One region of the Xanthomonas cerealis pv. cerealis genome, then DNA from elsewhere that is predicted to be linked to it. Evidence: predicted binding sites of a transcription regulator. Region 1 holds the regulator's gene; each other region holds the start of a gene.
The links. Region 1 encodes FliA, which starts transcription of late flagellar genes. Its sites were predicted from a motif close to TAAAGTTTNNCNNNCNNNGGCCGATAA; they were not measured.
Positions count from the first base shown of each region.

Region 1 (6,550 bases):
CCGGCAAGGATCCCGCGTTTGGCCTCGACGCGATCTGGATCCAGCCGCACCAGCGCGCCCAGGCCGAGACCATGGGCTACACCGTGGTCGATCCGGCCACGGTGATCGCCACCCACCTGTCGCACCTGATCCGCGAGCACGCCCCGGAGCTGCTCGGCCACGAGGAAGTGCAGCAGTTGCTGGCCACCCTGGCCAAGAGCGCGCCGAAGCTGGTCGAGGACCTCACCCCCAAGGCGCTGCCGCTGTCGGTGGTGGTGCGCGTGCTGCAGAACCTGCTGATCGAGAAGATCCCGGTGCGGCAGCTGCGCAAGATCGTCGAAGCGCTGGTCGAGCACGCCCCGCAGAGTCAAGAACCCGGCGTACTGACCGCGGCGGTACGCAACGCGTTGGGCCGCTTCATCGTCCAGGAAATCGCCGGAATGTCGGCGGAGCTGCCGGTGTTCACCCTGGCCCCGCAATTGGAACGTGTCTTGCAAGACTCTACGCAAGGCAACGGTGCCGCGCTGGAACCAGGACTGGCCGAGCGACTGCACCAGAGCCTGGCCGAATGCGTCAGCAAGCAGGAAGCGCGCAACGAACCGGCCGTGGTGCTGGTGCCGGCGCAAGTCCGCGCCGCGCTGGCCAGGCTGGTCCGCCACAGCGTCCCCTCGTTGTCGGTGCTGTCCTACAGCGAAGTACCGGAAGACAAGCGGTTGAAGCTGGTGGGAACGATTAGTTGATGGATTGCGGGGACCGGGGACCGGGGACCCGGAAAAGCGAAAAGCGAAGAGCGACACAGCGGTACCGACGCAACGACTGGATGGTTAGGCACTCATGAACATGGCAGCACATAGGCAATCGCTGGGCACCAGGACATCGGCTTTAGCCCGGTCCCCGGTCCCCGGTCCCCGGTCCCGGAGAACACACGCATGAAAATCAAACGCTTCGTAGCTCCCGACATGCGCACCGCGTTCCGCATGGTGCGCGACGAGCACGGCCCGGATGCGGTGATCCTGTCCAACCGGCGCACCGACGAAGGCATCGAGATCGTCGCCGCCAGCAACTACGACGAAGCCCTGGTGCAGCAGGCCCTAGATGCGGCGCGTCCGGAAGAGCAGGCGCCGCGGCTGCAGGTGTCGGCAGCCAACCCGGCGCCGCGTGCGGCCAAGTCCGGCGCCATGGCCAACCCGGCGATGGCGATGATGGCCGCGATCAGCGAGCGCCGCTCCCCGGCCACGGCCAGCATGGCCCAGCCCGCGCCGGCGCGGCCGCTGACCCAGCCCGCCGCAATCGCCACCTCGGCAATGCCGGCTGGCACCGCGCCCACGCCGAACCGTGCGTCCGCCGCACTTCAGGCCCCTGCCCCGGCTCCCGCAGCCGCCGCGCCCTTCGCCGAATTCCGCATTCCCGAGGACGTATTCCGCAACGCGCCGATCAGCGTGCCGATGGCGAGCCCGTTCACCGCCGCGGCCAGCGCCGCCGCGAGCGCCGCCGCCGTACCGGCATGGCTCGACGACATCGCCGCGGTGTCGCTGAGCCCGGCCGCCACGCCGGGCGCCCCGGCTGCGCCCAGCGCCGAACCGGTCGCCGCCGCCACGGCGCCGGCCACCACTGACGGCAGCGCCGGGATTCCGGCGCTGCCGGCCCTGACGCCGGTGCCGAGCTTCCCGGCAGCGCAGAACGACGAACAATTGACTCAGCTGCGCGACGAACTGGCGCTGATGCGGCAGATGATCGAGCGCGAGATGAACCGGCTCACCGACGAGCGCCTGCGCGGTTCGCCGGTGCGCGCCCAGGCGCTGGAACTGATGGACGACTACGGTTTCGACAGTGGCCTCATCCGCGACGTGGTCATGCAGATCCCCGCCGACCTGGAGCTGCACCGCGGCCGCGGGCTGATGCTGGGACTGCTGTCCAAGCGCCTGCCGATCGCGCCGCTGGATCCGATCGAGGAAGGCGGCGTGATCGCCCTGATCGGCCCCACCGGCGCCGGCAAGACCACCACCATCGCCAAGCTGGCCTCGCGCTTCCTGGAACGCCACGCCGCCCGCGACGTGGCCCTGGTCACCACCGATACCATCCGCGTCGGCGGCCGCGAACAGTTGCACAGCTACGGCCGCCAGCTCGGCATCGCCGTGCACGAGGCCGACAGCGATGCCGCCCTGCAGCAGCTGCTGGAGCGTCTGCGCGACTACAAGCTGGTGCTGATCGACACCGCCGGCATGGGCCAGCGCGACCGCGCCCTGGCTGCACAATTGCACTGGCTGCGCGCCTCGCGTGTGGTCCGGTCCTTGCTAGTACTCCCTGCCAACGCGCATTTCTCCGACCTGGACGAGGTGGTGCGCCGGTTCGCCGGCGCCGATCCGCAGGGGGTGATCTTGACCAAGCTGGATGAAACCGGGCGGTTTGGCAGTGCCCTGTCGGTGGTCGCGGACCACCGGCTTCCCATCACCTGGGTGACCGATGGTCAGCGCGTGCCGGACGACCTGCACCGCGCCAACGCCGCCAGCCTGGTATTGCGCCTTGAAGATTTGCGGCGCGCTGCCGATAAGCCCTGTACTCCGGAGCAGAACCATGCCGTCGCGTGATTACGCCAATCTCACCAATGCCTTCCCCCTGTCGGCAACCCGCAGCGAACCGCTGGGTCCGCTAGGCCCGGTGCGCACGATCGCCGTGACCGGCGGCAAGGGCGGCGTGGGCAAGACCAACATCTCGGTCAACCTGTCGATGGCGCTGGCCGACATGGGCAAGCGCACCCTGCTGCTGGACGCCGATCTTGGCCTGGCCAACGTCGACGTGCTGCTCGGGCTGACTCCCAGGTTCACCCTGGCCGACTTGGTCGCCGGGCGCTGCACCCTGGAAGAAGTGCTGATCGACCTGCCCAACGGGTTGATGGTGGTGCCCGCCGCCTCCGGCCGCCGGCACATGGCCGAACTGCCGCCCGCCCAGCACGTCGGCCTGGTCAACGTGTTCTCCGAGCTGCAACGCGACCTGGACGTGATGATCATCGACACCGCCGCCGGGATTACCGACAGCGTGCTGACCTTCTGCCAGGCCGCGCAGGACGCGGTGGTGGTGGTCTGCGACGAGCCGGCCTCGATCACCGACGCCTACGCGCTGATCAAGGTGCTGTCGCGCGAACGCGGCGTGGACCGGATGCAGATCGTCGCCAACATGGTTCGCGACCCCAACGAAGGCCGCCTGCTGTACGACAAGCTGAGCCGGGTGTGCGAGAAGTTCCTCGGCGACGTGTCGCTGAACTACCTGGGCTGCGTGCCGCAGGACGACTGGCTGCGCCTGTCGGTGCAGCGCCAGCAGCCGGTGGTCAAAGCCTACCCGTCCAGCCCGTCGGCGCAGGCGATCACCGAAATCGCCCGCCGCACCTCGCGCTGGCAGGCGCCGACCGCGCCACGCGGCAACGTCGAGTTCTTCGTCGAACGGATCATCCAGAGGGGGGTCGCCGCATGAACGCCGCCGCTCAGTACCGCGCCGTGCAGCGCAACAGTTCCAACGACTACATCGCCCAGCATTCGGACCTGGTGCGGCGCATCGCCCACCACCTGGCCGCGCGGCTGCCGGCCAGCGTCGAGATCGACGACCTGATCCAGGCCGGCATGATCGGCCTGATCGAGGCCTCGCGCAGCTACGACGCCGACCAGGGCGCCTCGTTCGAGACCTACGCCTCGATCCGCATCCGCGGCTCGATGATCGACGAGATCCGCCGCGGCGACTGGGTGCCGCGCTCGGTGCACCGCCGCGCCCGCGACGCCGCCTCGGCGGTGCGCAAGATCGAACAGAGCACCGGCCGCGCCGCCGCCGCCAACGAAGTGGCCGCGGCGATGGACATGCCGCTTCCCGACTACATGCGATTGATGGAAGATGCCGCACGCGGCCAGGTACTGAGCCTGGAGTCGCGGGTCGAGGACCATGGCGAACTGGACACCATCGCCAAGGGCGGCCCCAATCCGCAGCAGATGCTGGAACGCAGCGAGTTCGGCCGCGAGTTGGGCAAGGCGATCGCGCAGTTGCCCGAGCGCGAGCAGCTGGTGCTGTCGCTGTATTACGAACAGGAATTGAACCTGAAGGAAATCGGCGCGGTGCTCGGTGTCAGCGAGTCACGCGTCTGCCAGATCCACGGCCAGGCCACGGTACGCTTGCGCGGACGCTTGAAAGCGTTCGAAGCGGCGGACGCTGGCCTGGAAGACAAAGAATAAGACCCAAGGGAGTTAGCGGTGAACAAGAACATGCGGATTTTGATCGTGGACGATTTCTCGACGATGCGGCGCATCGTCAAGAATCTGCTCGGCGATCTGGGCTTCACCAACACTGCAGAGGCCGAAGACGGCAACAGTGCGCTGGCGGCACTGCGCTCGGCACCGTTCGAGTTCGTGGTCACCGACTGGAACATGCCCGGCATGACCGGCATCGACCTGCTGCGCAACATTCGCGCCGACGACAAGCTCAAGCACCTGCCGGTGCTGATGGTAACCGCCGAGGCCAAGCGCGAGCAGATCATCGAGGCGGCGCAGTGCGGCGTGAACGGCTACATCATCAAGCCGTTCACCGCGCAGACGCTGCAGGAGAAGCTGGGCAAGATCTTCGAACGCCTGGGAGCGACCGTCTGATGCAAGCCACCGCCGAACGCAGCGCCATGATCGAACGCCTGCAAGGTGCGCTGGACGCACTGGAGCGTGGCGACGAAGCCGCCTGGCGCAAGGAAATCGACACCCTAGCCGCCTGGCGCACGCGGCCGATGATGCAGGGCCTGAGCCGGCTGGCGCGCGACCTGGGCCAGGCGCTCGGCGAGCTGCCCACCATCCCCTCCGAAGCCGGGGAGCTGGACGATGCCTGCTCGCGCCTGGACCACGTGGTGGCCATGACCGAACAGGCCAGCCACCGCACCCTGGACCTGGCCGAGGAATGCCGCGCGCTGGCCGAGCAGCTGCGCGCCGGCGGCCTGACCGGCGACCAGGGCGAGATCCTCGACAAGATCCGCCATAACCTCACCGAGATGGCCCTGGCGCAGAGCTTCCAGGACCTGACCGGGCAGATCATCCGCCGCGTGGCGACCATCGTGCGCCGCGTGCACGAGGGCTTCGGCGCGCTCGGCCTGCCGCCGAAGGACGACAAGAAACCCGACGGCAGCTTGGCCGGCCCGGCGCTGGCCGGCCTGGACCGCCACGGCGTGTCGCAGGACGACGCCGACGATCTATTGTCCGGATTGGGGCTGTAACGCCATGAGCGCCGTACCCGACGACATTGCTGCCGACTTCATCATCGAGGCCCAGGAAATCCTGGACCGGCTCGGCGAGCAATTGGTGTCGCTGGAGCAGGCGCCCGAGGACAGCGATCAGCTCAACGCGGTATTCCGCGGTTTCCACACGCTCAAGGGCGGCGCCGGATTCCTGGCGATCAACGCCATGGTCGAGCTGTGCCACGCCGCCGAGGACACCCTGGGCCAGGCCCGCGCCGGCCAGGCCACCCTGCAGGCGCGGCACTTCGACGCCGCGCAGCAGTCGCTGGACTACCTGCAGTCGATGCTCGACGCGTTCGGCAGCGGCAGCGAACCGCCGCGCGCGCCGCAACAGCTGATCGCGCAGTTCGCCACCAGCGGGGAAGAGACCGCCGCGCCCAGCGCCAAGGCCGCCGTCGCCGCGCCGCCGCCCGCCGCAGGCGGCAACGGCGACATGATCGACGACGACGAATTCGAAGCGTTGCTCGACCAGTTGCACGGCGGCGCCGCGCCCGCCGCGCTGCCGGTGCCGGCCGCCGCGCCGCGGCCGGCGCCCAGCGCCAAGCCCGCCGCTGCGCCCGGCAAGGCCGCCGAACCCGAACACACCGTGCGCGTGGACACCAAGCGTCTGGACGCGATCGTCAACCTGATCGGCGAACTGGTGCTGTCGCGCAACCGGCTCAAGACCCTGCGCGTGCGCCTGCGCGACGAAGAACTGGACCGCGCGGTCAGCAGCCTGGACATTGCCACCTCGCGCCTGCAATCGGCAGTGATGCGCACCCGCATGCAGCCGGTCGGCAAGGTGTTCTCGCGCTTTCCCAAGGTCGCGCGCGACGTCGCCCGCTCCCTGAACAAGGAAGTGGACCTGGAACTGATCGGCGCCGACACCGAACTGGACCGCAACCTGGTCGAGGCGCTGGCCGATCCGCTGGTGCACCTGGTGCGCAACGCGATCGACCACGGCATCGAGACGCCTGCGCTGCGCGAAGCCACCGGCAAGCCGCGCGGCGGCCACGTGCGCCTGTCGGCGCAGCAGGAAGGCGATTACGTCAGCATCGAGGTACAGGACGATGGCGCCGGCATCGACCCCGAACGCCTGCGGCAGAAGGCCCGCGAGAAGGGTCTGATCGATCCGGAAGCCGCCGCGCGCCTGACCACCGAGGAGTGCCTGCACCTGGTGTTCCTGCCAGGTTTCTCGACCAAGGCCGAAGTCACCGACATCTCCGGCCGCGGCGTCGGCATGGACGTGGTGCAGTCGCGCATCCGCGAACTCAGCGGACAGATCCAGATCCAGTCCGAACTGGGCCGCGGCAGCCGCTTCCTGATCCGCGTGCCGCT
Region 1 is NZ_CP038228.1:1,682,482-1,689,031, forward strand. Features, by position in the region: gene flhA (flagellar biosynthesis protein FlhA) at 1-719, shown strand, start outside; gene flhF (flagellar biosynthesis protein FlhF) at 909-2,567, shown strand; gene E4A48_RS07505 (MinD/ParA family ATP-binding protein) at 2,554-3,447, shown strand; gene E4A48_RS07510 (RNA polymerase sigma factor FliA) at 3,444-4,193, shown strand; gene cheY (chemotaxis response regulator CheY) at 4,212-4,604, shown strand; gene E4A48_RS07520 (protein phosphatase CheZ) at 4,604-5,212, shown strand; gene E4A48_RS07525 (chemotaxis protein CheA) at 5,217-6,550, shown strand, end outside.

Region 2 (6,550 bases), 930 kb from region 1:
TGGTCGGTCGGAACGATCGGGTCATGAATCACGAAGACCTGACAGGGGACACAGCAGATCATGCCGATCCAACGCCATTCGCCACGCGGCAGATGTGCCGCGACGATGGGCCGCCCTCGCGCTGGAAGGCGGCAAACAGCGCATGCGCGGCTCAGAACTCCTGCCAGTCCTTGTCGGTGCCCATGGCAGCGACGGCCGACAGGCGACGCGCAGCGGTCGGCGCCGGCGCCGGCGCTGCACGGGCATAGCTCCTCGGCTTCGGTGCGATCGCCAGGGTCGGCTGACGCAGCGGTGCTGCGGTCTCCTCCAGCTTGAACAGGGCCACCGCCTGCGAAAGTTCGGTCGCTTGCTGTTCCATCGACCGCGCCGCGGCGCTGGCCTCTTCCACCAGGGCCGCGTTCTGCTGAGTGCTCTCGTCCATCTGGGTCACGGTCTGGTTGACCTGCTCGATGCCGGCGTACTGCTCCTGCGAGGCCGAGGAGATCTCGCTCATGATGTCGGTGACGCGCTGCACCGAGGACACGATCTCATGCATGGTCTTGCCGGCCTGGCCGACCAGCGCCGAGCCTTCGGCGACGCGGCTGACCGAGTCGTCGATCAGTTCCTTGATCTCCTTGGCGGCGCTGGCCGAGCGCTGCGCCAGGGTACGCACTTCCGAGGCGACGACGGCGAAGCCGCGACCCTGTTCGCCGGCGCGCGCCGCTTCCACCGCGGCGTTGAGCGCCAGGATGTTGGTCTGGAACGCGATGCCGTCGATGACGCTGATGATGTCGGCAATCTTCTTGGACGAGGTCTCGATGCCGCTCATTGTGGTCACCACCTGGCCGACCACGTCGCCGCCCTGCGAGGCGACCGAGGCGGCGCCGACCGCGAGCTGATTGGCCTGGCGCGCGTGCTCGGCGTTCTGCTTCACGGTGGAGGTCAGTTCCTCCATTGAGGCTGCAGTTTCCTCCAGGCTCGCGGCCTGCTGTTCGGTGCGCCGCGACAGGTCGTCGTTGCCGGTCGCGATCTCGCTGGCCGCGGCATTGATCGACACCGCCGAATGCTTGATCCGGCCGACGATCTCGGCAAGCTGCTCGGCCGTGGCATTGGCGTCGTCGCGCATCTGCGCGAACACGCCGCGGAACTCGCCGTGCATGCGCGCGGTCAGGTCGCCGGCGGCGATGGACTGCAGCAAGGCCGACAGCGACTGCAAATTGCCGTCGGCTGTGGTCATCAGCTGGTTGAGGCTCTCGACCATGACCCGGAAGTCGAACTGGAAACGCTCGGCGTCGCCGCGGGCGCTGAAGTCGCCGTTGGCAGCGGACTGCGCCAGCTGCCTGATCTGGCCGTTCATCGCCGACAGGTTGGCCTTCACCTCGTCCATGGTCTGGGTGAATGCCGCTTTCTCGCCGGGCAGGCGGTCCATGTCCTGGCTGAGGTCGCCGATCGCGTAACGGCCCATGATCTGCGCCAGCTTCAGCTGCACCGAGACATGCGAATCGACCACGCTGTTGGTTTCCGCCGCCATGCGACCGTAGTCGCCGGGGAACACCGCCACATCCATGCGGTAGCTGATCTGGCCGGCGTCATGGCGCTTGGCCATGTCCAACTGTGCGGCGATCAGGTTGCGCAATTGTTCCTGCATGCCATGCATCGCGCTCAACAAACGGCCAGTTTCGTCGTTGGACGATGTTTTCACGTCGTTGTCCAGTTCGCCGCGCGCGATCGCTTCCGCGGCGCGCGTGGCGCGGCCCAGCGGCACGGTCAGGCTGCGGGTGATCAGCCAGGCAAGCAGCGCGCTGACCACAACCACCGCCACGCCGCCGCTGATCAGCATGACGCGGCCGCGATCCATCGCCAGATTGGCATCGGCATAAGCCTTGGCACCACGCTTGTGCTGCCGCTCCGAATACACGTCGATCGCCTGCTGCCACTTCTCGGTGGCGGGTCCGGCCTCCTTCATCAACACCGTGAGCGCCAGATCGTCCTTGTCCTCCATGCCGAGGTCCAGCACCTTTTGATTGGCCGCGCGGGTAAGCGCGTAGCGGTCATCGATCTCCTTGCGCATGTGCGCGGCAGTGGAATCCGAAACCGGAATCGCATAGAGCCTGTCGTGGTTATCGCTGTAGCGCGCACGCTCGCGCTCGATGGCTTTGGCGAACTGGAGGTTCTGCCCGCGCGTGGTCGGCAGGACGATGTTGCGCAGGTTGATGGCCACATCCGAACTGGCCTTCTGCATCTCGCCGACGTAACCGAGGATGGTCAGGTTGCGCTTGACGATGGTTTCCATGCGGTCGCGCGCCTGCGCCAGGGTCATCAACCCGGCGACAACGAGCGCGCAGGAAAGCAGGATGAGCACACCGAACGCCGCAGAGAGCCGCGTGCCGACGTTGTAGCGCTGAAGAAATCCGATCATGGGACACCTATTTAGGGGAAAGGAAGTGAGACTGCGCCACGGCTTACAAACATGCGGAACCTGGCACAAAATAGAAAATGCACAACAGTGCTGGCACGGCTGGAAAACAGTTAAAATTGGTTAAGCTTAGGCCTGCCGAGCATAAGACCGCTGTCGATGCTTGGGCGATGTAACGGCGGCGGCCACAGATTCTTGATGCGCAATTGCGCATGTTTTTTTGAATGCCGTTACATAGGTGAGCGGCATGTGCAGACAGCTCGGCGAGGCCGCCGCGACATGCGCGGATCGATCAAATCCATGTGAAAAGGGCAGCCGGCAAGCGCGACTGCGACGCGATCGCGTTATGCGCCGGCGTCGCATTGCGACTCACATTCAATGCGGAGCCTGACATGAGCCGATCCGCCGATGCGACCCGGCTCCGTGCACGCGCCATGCGCAGCGCATGCGTGGCGCGCATGCGGAAGGACGGCCAGCGGCAATGCCCCGGACCGGACCGGACCGGGGCGGCCGCATGGCGGTTGGACGGCTTATTCGGCCAGGTTGGTGCCTGCGCCCGCCATGGCGATGACCTTGGCCTTGACCTGCGCGGCCGGGATTGCGGTGTACCGGTAGGCAAGCGGCTGCGGGACGGTCCTCGACGAGATCCAGCGGTTGGCGTGGCGCATGGCTTGCTGTCGCTGTCCGGCACGCTCCAGGTGATGCCGTTGCCGACGTAGTTGTTGATCAGATCCCAGTAGCCGATTTCGCTGCTGTCGCGCGAGGTCACCGGTTTCTTCGCGTTCTCGAAGTAGTTGGCCTCGATCAGCGCCACCGCACACATCCGCGCGTTGATGCCGGAGGTGAGCACGTTGTTGAAGTCGTTGTTGTAACTGTGGCTCAGCCCGCGGCGTTGCGGCGGCAGCCGCGACTCCACGTTCTCGAAGCGGTCGTGGCGATAGGTGGTGCGCGCGGCGGCGTTCTTGGTGTCGTTGTCGCTATAGCCGTTGAGCGCGACCTTCTGGTAGTCGGGCACGTCGTTGTACGACCCGGTGACGTGGTGAGCGCACTTCTTCATGTCGATGCCGCCGTCGAAGGAGGCGTCGCCGGCACACTTGCTCAGCGACGCGAACAAGGTGCGGTGGTCGATCCAGATGTTGGACGGTTCGCCGCTGGAATTGCCTTCCAGCGAAATTTCCCTGCATACGATCGCACGCACGCACGCGGGCGCGTGCGGCGCGGCCAGTGGGCTCAGCTCACCGCGTCGATCTCGTTGTCGCCGCGGTCGGCGTCGGGCAGTTTGTGCTCGGGGTCCAGGGTCACGTGCACCACCTTCTGCGTGCTCGGCACCCGGATCTGCGGCTGGGTCTGCTGGATCCAGGCCTCCACCGGCACGCGCTGGTCGAGGTGGCTGCCGTCGGCGAAGTCGATGCGCAAGGTCGCCGGCATCACCAGTTTCTGCTGGCTCTGCAAGGTCACCAGCAGGCCCTTGGCCGGGTCGTGCTCGACATAGCTGGCCGTGCGCACGCCCATGTCCAGCTGCCAGTTATTGAGGTACCAGCCGCGCCACCACCACGACAGGTCTTCGCCGGACTCGCTTTCCATCAGCCGGAAGAAATCCGACGGGGTCGGATGCTTGTACGCCCAGGTGGCGATGTACTTGCGGAACGCCGGGTCGAAGCGCGCCGGGCCGAGGATCTGTTCGCGCAACAACACCAGGCCCAGCGCGCCCTTGAAGTAGGTCAGCGAATGCCGGTAGGTCTCGCTGGTGGCGTCGGCGCGGTCGAGCAGGTTCGGCGCCTGCGCATCGGCCAGCAGCCGCAGGATCTCGTCGACCGGGTTGCCGCCCTTGGACGCGTACTCGCTGTCGCGCTTGGGCGCGAATTCGCCATGGTTGACCGCATCGGAGGCGTAGACGTCGATGAACGTGTTGAAGCCCTCGTCCATGAATGCGTAGCGGCGCTCGTTGGAACCGACGATCATCGGGAACCAGCCGTGGCCCAGTTCGTGCGCAGTGATCCAGAACAGGTCCTTGCCGCCGTCGTGCATGTCGTCGAAGACGATGCCCGGATATTCCATGCCGGCGCCGTGGCCGCCGAGGTTCACCGCCACCGGCCACGGATAGGGGTACCACTGCGAGAAATGCTCGATCGACGCCTTGACGAACTCGGTGGAGCGGTCCCACTTGTCGGCGCCGACGCCTTCGCGCGGATACACCGACATCGCCAGCGCGTGCTCGCCTTCCGGCAGGTTGATGCGCGCGGCATCCCAGACGAACGCCGGCGAGGCGGCGAAAGCCACGTCCCGGGTGTGCGCCATGTGGAAGCGCCAGGTCTGGGTGCCGCTGGCGGTGGGCCGGCTGGCTGCATCGCCGATTTCGGCGGCGCTGCGGATCGCCACGGTGCGGTCGCTGGCCGCGGCCTGGGCCAGGCGCTGGCGCTGCGTGGCGGTGAGCACCTGCGCCGGGTTCACCAGCTCGCCGGAGCCGGCGACCAGGTAGTTCCACGGCACCGTCACCGCGTAGTCGAAGTCGCCGTATTCCAGGTAGAACTCCGCGCCGAGATACGGCTGCGTGTCCCAGCCGCGCAGATCGTCGTACACCGCCATGCGCGGATACCACTGCGCGATCTCGTAGATGTCGCCGTCGCCGGTCGGGGTGACCGCGGTGCGCCCGCCCCAGGTGCCGGGCACCGTGTAGGCGTAGTCGATATGCAGCTTCAGCACCGTGCCTGCGCCGGCCAGCGGCCGCGGCAGGTCCACGCGCATGCGCGTGTCGTCGATCAGGAACCTGGCCGGCATGCGCTTGCCGCCCTGCTCCACTTCCACCTTGGCGATGCGGTAGCCGTCGCTGGATGGCGCCAGCGGAGGCTCCTCGCGTGCCGGGCGCACGCCGCGGGCGCGCGCGTCGGCGCGGTAGATGTTCTGGTCCAGCTGCAGCCACAGCACGTCCAGCGTGTCCGGGCTGCGGTTGCTGTAGGTGATGGTTTCCTGGCCGCTGAGCGTGCGCGTCGCCGGATCGATGCTGGCGTGCAGGTCGTAGTCGGCGCGGTTCTGCCAGTACAGCGGCCCGGGTACGCCGCCGCCGCTGCGATAGGCGCTGGCCGGCTGCGGCAACTGCAGCGGCGCGAACAGGGCCAGCGGATCGTAGCCGCTGGCGGGTGCGGCAGCGGCCGGCGCGGCGGCGCTGGCCTGGGCGAAGCCGACGAGGGAAGCGCAAGCCGCGGCGAAACCGGCGCGGCGCAGGGCATGGATCATGTGGGGCGTCCGTGGGGAGGATCGCCTCCGATGGTAGGACGAAACGCGGTGGTGTGGATGTGCCGGTAAGCCTGTGGTCGCTCCCACAAGGTCCGTCGCGGTCATACATCCACGCCTCATCCCAACAACGTTTCAAGCACCGCCATGCGCACCGCCACGCCGTTGGCGACCTGGCGCAGCACGCACGACTGCGGACCGTCGGCGACGTCGTCGGTGATCTCCACGCCGCGGTTGATCGGTCCCGGATGCAGCACCACCGCGCCCGGCGCGGCGCGGCGCAGACGCTCGGCCGTGAGGCCGTAGTGCGCATGGTAGCCCTCCAGCGAGGACACCAGGCCTTCCTCCATACGCTCGCGCTGCAGGCGCAGCATCATCACCGCGTCCACGCCGTCGAGCATGGCGTCGAAGTCGTCGCCGACCACGCAGCCGTCCAGGGTGCCGTCGTCGGGCAGCAGCGCCTGTGGGCCGCATACGCGCACCTCGCCGGCGCCGAGCGTGCGCAGCGCGTGCAGGTCCGAACGCGCCACGCGCGAGTGCTTGACGTCGCCGACAATGACCAGCTTGAGCTTGGAGAAATCGCCGCCCTTGGCGTGGCGCAGGGTCAGCATGTCGAGCAGGCCTTGGGTGGGATGGGCGCTGCGGCCGTCGCCGGCGTTGATCAGCGCGGTACCCTCGCCGGCCGCTTCGGCCAGGCGCTCCACCGCGCCGTCCTCGGGATGGCGCACGACGAAGCCGCGCACACCCATCGCTTCAAGGTTCTTCAGCGTGTCGCGCGCGGTCTCGCCCTTGCGCGTGGACGAGGTCGAGGCGTCGAAGTTCAGCACGTCCGCGCCGAGCCGCTGCGCGGCCAGCTGGAACGAGCTGCGGGTGCGCGTGGACGGTTCGAAGAACAGCGTGCACACCGCGGTGCCGGCCAGCACA
Region 2 is NZ_CP038228.1:756,341-762,890, reverse strand. Features, by position in the region: gene E4A48_RS03270 (methyl-accepting chemotaxis protein) at 152-2,398, opposite strand; partial or broken gene E4A48_RS03265 (pectate lyase family protein) at 2,926-3,569, opposite strand; gene E4A48_RS03260 (M1 family metallopeptidase) at 3,626-5,629, opposite strand; gene E4A48_RS03255 (aspartate carbamoyltransferase catalytic subunit) at 5,746-6,550, opposite strand, start outside.
Region 2: the regulator FliA is predicted to act here: its motif matches at 2,568-2,594, upstream of E4A48_RS03270 (methyl-accepting chemotaxis protein).

Region 3 (6,550 bases), 1.6 Mb from region 1:
TGCACGGCACCCGTGCGCGCATACACCGGTTCGAAGCACTGCCTGCCCGGGACCGGCGGCGCTGCGCGGCTTCGGCACGCCGCGCGACCTGTTCGGCGACGGCAGCGTGCTGCTGGTACCGCTGCCTGGGCACGCGCCCGGCCACTACGGGCTGTGGTTCGAGGACGCGCACGGGCCGGTGTTCCTGGTCGCCGATGCGGCTTGGTCCAGCGCCGCAATCGCCGACAGCACGCCGCCGCCGATGCTGGTCACCCACCCGCTCGGCGAGCACCGCGTCTACCGCGACACGCTGGCGCGGCTGCACGCGTTGCGCCTGGCCGAACCCGCGCTGCGCATCGCGCCCTCGCATTGCCGGCAGTGGCGGCCCGCTGCCGCCGCGAGCGTCGATGGCTAGCGCACCGGCCGTCCTGATCACCGGCGCACGCGCGCCGGTGGCGCTGGACCTGGCGCGCCGCTTCGCTGCGCAGGGCTGGCGCGTGCATCTGGCCGACAGCGTGGCCTGCCGCATTTCCGGCTGGTCGCACGCGGTCGCCGCCAGCCATCGCCCCGGCACGCTACGCGCCGGCCGCCTACATCGCCGACCTCAACGCGCTGGTCGCGCGCCAGCGCATCGCGCTACTGCTGCCGACCTGCGAGGAAGTATTCCATCTGGCCCGCTACTGGCATGCCTTGCCGGCGCAGCTGGACGTGCTGGTGGACGCGTTCGACACGCTGCGCGCGCTGCACAGCAAATGGCATTTCCTGCACTTGGCGCGCACCATCGATGCCGACGTGGACGTGCCCGACAGCAGGCGCGTGCGCACACCGCGACCCGGCCGCGATCGTGCGCCCGGCGCCGACGCGCGCGGCGATGCTCGGCCCGCTGATGCTCGGTGTCGCGCTGCCGGCGGCGTTGCGTCATGGCCGACTTCGGCAATGGCGCGAGGACTACGCCCGCGCCGACGATGTGCTCGCCCCACGCGGCGACAGGCGCCCGCTGGCAGGCGCGCTGTGCGACCTGGGCAGCCATGCGCGGCTGGCGCTGGCGCAGCGCTGCAGCGTGCGCGCCGCCTCCACCCGCGATACCGAATGGGACGGCCAGGCCCTGCCGCCGCCATGAACGGCGCCGCCGAGGCCGGCAGCGACTACGCCGTTCAGGCGTAGCGCTTCGCCGACCTGCATGCCGGCCGCGATGCGCAGCACGTGGCCGGCAACCTGTACGCGCGCATCGACATGCTGCAAGCCGGCACGCTGTCGATGCCGGTCACGATGAACGAGGAGCGTGCGGGCAACGCCTGGGTGTGCTCGCCGCGCATTACTTATGCCGACTACGCCGCCGAGGAGGCCGCGCGCCTGTTGCCGCGCGCGCTGGCCTGCATCACCGGCCTGTTCGGTGTGGAGCAGACGCTGACCGCGCCGATCGTCGGCGACGGCCTGCGGCAACCGCAACGGCTGGCGCTGTAGCGCACGCTCACCGCCTGCGGTTTAGAACATGCGCTGCGGTACGGACGCCGACTGAACCAGAGCGCCGGCAGCCAGCTTCAAGCGCCAGCGCGGCGGCATGCCGGTGATCGAGTACAGCGCGGTGGATGCGCGTCACCTGCCGTTGCGCCGGCGCCAGCCGATCGCCGCGCTCGGCGTGCTGACCAAGCGTCTCGGCGTGCCGCTGATACGCCGCTATCGGTTATGAACGACCGGCATGCCGTTGCCACCACGGTCGCAACGGCACAGGACTCAAGGCCGCGTACCCGCCGCCGATATCACGGCCAGCACGAACGTTAGCGCCAGGAACCCAGATGAACCGAATCGCCCCTTGCCTTCGAGCTGCGCCGCGCCTGCAAAACCAAGCCGGCGTGCACAGTAACAGCGACGTATCGTGCACGGCACCTGAAAACGGTTGCAACGGCAAAACCACCGCAAACGAGCGGCTCGCATATTCTCGCAGCCCTATACTGGGCGGCTCCTAAAAATCGCTTCCGCCGCTGACGGGGGGACCTGTGGATTCGATCACACAGCTGGCTCACGCTGGCACCTTGCTGATCGTCAATGCCTTGCTGGCGGCGGTTTCGTCGGCGGTGTTCCTTGCCATTCATTTGACCGGTCGCAAAGCCCAGCACACCTGCGGATTGCTGCTGCTTGGCCTGAGCTACGCCGTATTCGCTGCGGGCTTTGCCGCACTCGTGCTGCCGGCGGCGTTGCCGGCGCATGCCGCCGCCATGGGATTGATCGGTAACTTGACGATCGATGCGGCCACGGTGCTGGAGTTGTGCGCGGTGAACGCCTATCTGCAGCGGCCGCTGATCCGGCCCTGGATCCTGGTCACGGTCGCGCTGATCGGCGCGGCGGAGATCTATTGCTTGCACAGTGGAGGCGAGAATCTCAGGATCATGGTGATTTTCGGCTGCACCCTGCGCGGCTTGTTGACCGTCGCCACCGGCATGGCCTTGTGGCGCCATGCGGACGCGACGATACGCACCGCGGCGCGATTCACGGCCTCGTTCCACTTCCTGTGGGGCTTGATGCTGCTGCTGCGCATCGTCTGGTGGACGGTCCATCCGTTCGCGGACACCAGCTACGACCCGACGTCGAAATTCGGCCTGCTCTCGCGCATGGTCCTGACCTCGATCATCACCCCCGGGTTCCTGTGGATGCTGGCCCGGAAAATGAACGCGGAACTGATTCGCCATGCCTCCCTGGACTCGCTGACCGGCGTCGCCAACCGCCGCATCATGTGGGAAAAAGGCGAATCGGCCACGCAGGACGCGCGCGACAGGAACGCGCCGATCGCGGTGCTGATGATCGACGTCGACAATTTCAAGGCGATCAACGACCGCCTGGGCCATACCGCCGGCGACCAAGTGCTGATCGCCATCGCCGACACGCTTGCGCGGCATATCCGCAGCCCGGACTTTCTGGCCCGCGTCGGCGGCGAGGAATTCATGGTGCTGATCCCACATGGCGAAGAATCGGTGGTGCGCGACATCGCCGACCGCTTGCGGCGCGTGGTCGAACGCCAGGACATCGCTGCTGCGTCAAGCGCCGCGCTGGTCTGCACGGTCAGCATCGGCTACTGCATTTCGACGCGGGCGCAGATCGAGTGGCAGAAGCTGGTCGTCATCGCCGACCAGGCGCTGTATGCGGCCAAGCACAGCGGACGCAACCGAGTCACGGGGACAGTCGTCGCGTAGTGCGTCGCGTTCGAGCGCGCATCCGGACATCCGCCTGCCGCGCATGCGACGCTAGCGGCCATGAACGCCTGGCATTCCTCGCTGTACCGACACCGGTTCGCCGTGGCCCGCGCCGACGCAGTGCGGCAGCGGCCGCTGGCAGTGACGGTGATGGACCGGCATGCGGCATCGTGCGCTGCGCCGACGGCAGCCTGCTCGCGCTGGAGGACCGTTGCCCGCACCGGCACGCGCCGCTGTCGGCCGGCTGCGCCAGCGGCGACGGCCTGGCCTGTCCTTACCATGGCTGGCGCTTCGGCCGCGACGGCGCGCTGCGCGACATTCCAGGCATGCCGCCCGGGCAGGCACTGCCGGCGGTGCGGGTACGCGCATTCGCCGCGCGCCAGCATGACGGGCTGATCTGACTGCGCCCGGACCCCGAGGGCGACGCCGAGCCCGCACCGCTGGTGCGGGCATTGCGGCCATCGGCGCGGCGCTTCCTGTGGCGCACGCGCTGGCAGGCGCACGTGGCCGATGCGCTGGAGAACTTCCTCGATCCGTTGCATACCCACCTGCTGCATCCGTGGCTGGTGCGCCACGGCGGCGCGCGCAGCACCGAGGGTTCGCCAGCCTGCACGTGGGACGGACGCTGGGCGCCGACGTGGGCAGTGCGCTGGCTGGTGTGGCCGCTGCTGCGCAAGGTGGGCGAGCAGGACCGGCGCATGCTCGCGCTGCAGTCGCACAACCTGCAGCGCTTTCCCGGCGTGCGCGGCGCCTGCACCGCACTGGATCCGGCGCGCGATCCCTTGCGCCGCTATTGGGACGGCGAGCCGCTGCCGGCGCCGGGTGCACAGCACGGCATCGACCTCATGCTGTGACCGCGTCGCGCGTGCCGAGCGCGCCGATCACCTGCGCCAGCGGTGCCGGCCGTCCCAGCAGATAGCCCTGCACCTGGTCGCAGCCGTGCGCACGCAGCCACTGCAGCTGTTCCTCGGTCTCCACGCCTTCGGCCACCACGTCCAGGCCCAGGCTGCGGCCGAGCGTGAGCAAGGCCTCGCAGATCGAGGCGTTGCGCGCGTCGCGATGCACGTCGGCAATGAAACTGCGGTCGATCTTCAGCGTGTCCAGCGGCAGGTCGCGCAGGTAGGCCATGCTGGAGAACCCAGTGCCGACATCGTCCAGCGCCACGCTCACTCCCAGCGCACGCAGCTGCCGCAACACCTCCAGCGCCTGCTGCGGCTGCCGCATCAGGCTGCTCTCGGTCAGTTCCAGTTGCAGGCCGTCGGCGGCCAGCCCGGCCGCAGCGCAAGCCTGCATCAGGTCCGCGACCAGATCGCCGTCGAAGAACTGCAGCGCCGACACGTTCACCGCCACCGGCAGGTCGGCCCAGCCATGCAGCGCCAATTGCCGCCGCGCCTGCGCGGCAGCCTGCATCACCCAGCGGCCCAGCGGCAGGATCAGCCCGGTGTCCTCGCACAGCTGGATGAACTGGTCCGGGGCGATGTAGCTGCCGTCGGCCTGCGGCCAGCGGATCAGCGCCTCGAGCAGGCGCGGCGCACCGCTGTCGGCGTGCATGATCGGCTGGAAATGCAGTTCGAACTCCTGCCGCGCGATCGCCTGATGGATGCGCCCGGCCAGGCGCAGGCGTTCGCCGATGCACGCGGACATGCTGCGCTCGAAACGGACCACGCCGCGCCCCTCCGCCTGCGCCGCATGCGCGGCTTGCGCGGCGCTGCCGATGGTCTCTTCGGCGCCTGCGGCATCGTCCGGGCATAGCGCCACGCCGACGTGCGCCTGCAACTGCTGGGTGAAGGCGCCACCCTGCACCGGCGCCGACACCGCCTCGAGCAAGGCTTGCAGCGCTTGCGGCAGCTGCCGCGCATCCAGCACCGCCAGCACGAAGTCCTGCGACGGCTGGTGCGCGGTCAGGCCGAAGCGTTCGCCTAGCCCACGCAGCCGCTGCGCCACCGCGCAGCGCACCGCATCGCCAGCGGCCTGGCCCAGCGTGGCGCCGATCAGCGCCAGCCCACGCAACTGCACGTAGGCCACCGCATAGCCGGCCTGGTGGCGCGCGTCCAGCGCCTCGGCCAGGGCGCGCGGATTGAGCAGGCCGGTGGTGACGTCATGGCTGGCGCGGAACGCCAGCTCGCGCTCGTCCGCCATGCGCTGGCTGACGTCCTCGGCCAGGATCAGCCGCGCCGGCACGCCGCCGAAGTCCAGGTCCGCGCTGTGCGCCCGCACCGACAGCAGGCTGCCGTCCTTGCGCTGGTGGGTCCACACGCTCGGCGCGTCGAAGCCCTCGCGCGGCGTGCGCACGTCCTGCAGCAGCCCTTCGGCCTCGCTGCGCGGGCGCAGGTCGAGCAGGGTCATGCCGAGGAATTCTTCGCGGCTGTAGCCGTACTGGCGGATCGCCGCCTGGTTCACTTCCAGGAAGCGCAGGCCGTCCACCGCGAACAGCCAGAACGGCAGCGGGTTGCGCTCGAACACCAGGCGGAACTGGCGCTCGGCGTCGAACAGCCGCGCCTGCGCCTCGAGCCGCTCGCTGACGTCCTGCACCGCACCGGTCATGCACAGCCCGTCGCGGCCCTGCACCCGCGCACCGCGCGCGGCCAGCCAGCGCAGGCCGCCATCGAGCGAGTGCATGCGGTACACCACGTTGAACTCGCCGTCGCCATGCAGCGCCTGGTCGTACAACCGCTCGACCCGCGCGCGATCGTCGTCGTGCACCCGGGCCAGTAACGCGGGCAGGCTCAGGCGCAGTTGCGGCGCCCCGAACAGGGTGCCGGTCGGCTCGGCCAGCAGCAGGTGACCCCGATCGGCCTCGACCCGCCAGGTGCCGATGCCGCCCATCTCGTGGGCCAGGCGCAGCTCCTCGTTGCCGCGGCGCAAGCGCTCCAGCATCTGCCGCTGGCGGGCTTCGGCGCGGCGCAGGCTGCCCAGCAGGTAGCCGAACCCGGCCAGATACAGCAGATAGACCGACAGCGCCGCGGCGGCGAACCACCACCACGGCGCCAGCGCCTCGCGCACCGACAGTCCAGCCACCGCCAGCAACGGATAGTCGCCTCCGCCGCTCACCGCCAACATCCGCGCCTGCTGGCCGAACACCGCATGGTGCATGCCCATCGCGCTGCCCTGCGGCCGCCCGCGCACCAGGCCCAACGGCAGCCGCACGCGGGTGCCGGTGGTCCCGGCCGCGGCGCTGCTGGCCGCAAGCAGCAGGCCATGCGTATCGGTCAGCGCGACCACCCCGTCGCGCCCGGCATCGACGCCGCCGACGATGCGTTGCAGCGCCGCGACCCGCCAATGCGCCACCACCCAGTCGCCCGATGCCAGCGGCAGCGCAAGCGTCACCACCGCTTGCCCGTCGGCCAGGCGACGGCACGGGCCGACGAACACGTCCTCGCCAT
Region 3 is NZ_CP038228.1:3,331,909-3,338,458, forward strand. Features, by position in the region: gene E4A48_RS21195 (MBL fold metallo-hydrolase) at 107-394, shown strand; gene E4A48_RS21200 (ATP-grasp domain-containing protein) at 824-1,099, shown strand; gene E4A48_RS21205 (hypothetical protein) at 1,183-1,443, shown strand; gene E4A48_RS21210 (hypothetical protein) at 1,541-1,669, shown strand; gene E4A48_RS14765 (GGDEF domain-containing protein) at 2,013-3,167, shown strand; gene E4A48_RS21215 (Rieske 2Fe-2S domain-containing protein) at 3,338-3,568, shown strand; gene E4A48_RS21220 (hypothetical protein) at 3,611-4,021, shown strand; gene E4A48_RS14775 (bifunctional diguanylate cyclase/phosphodiesterase) at 4,011-6,550, opposite strand, start outside.
Region 3: the regulator FliA is predicted to act here: its motif matches at 1,714-1,740, upstream of E4A48_RS14765 (GGDEF domain-containing protein).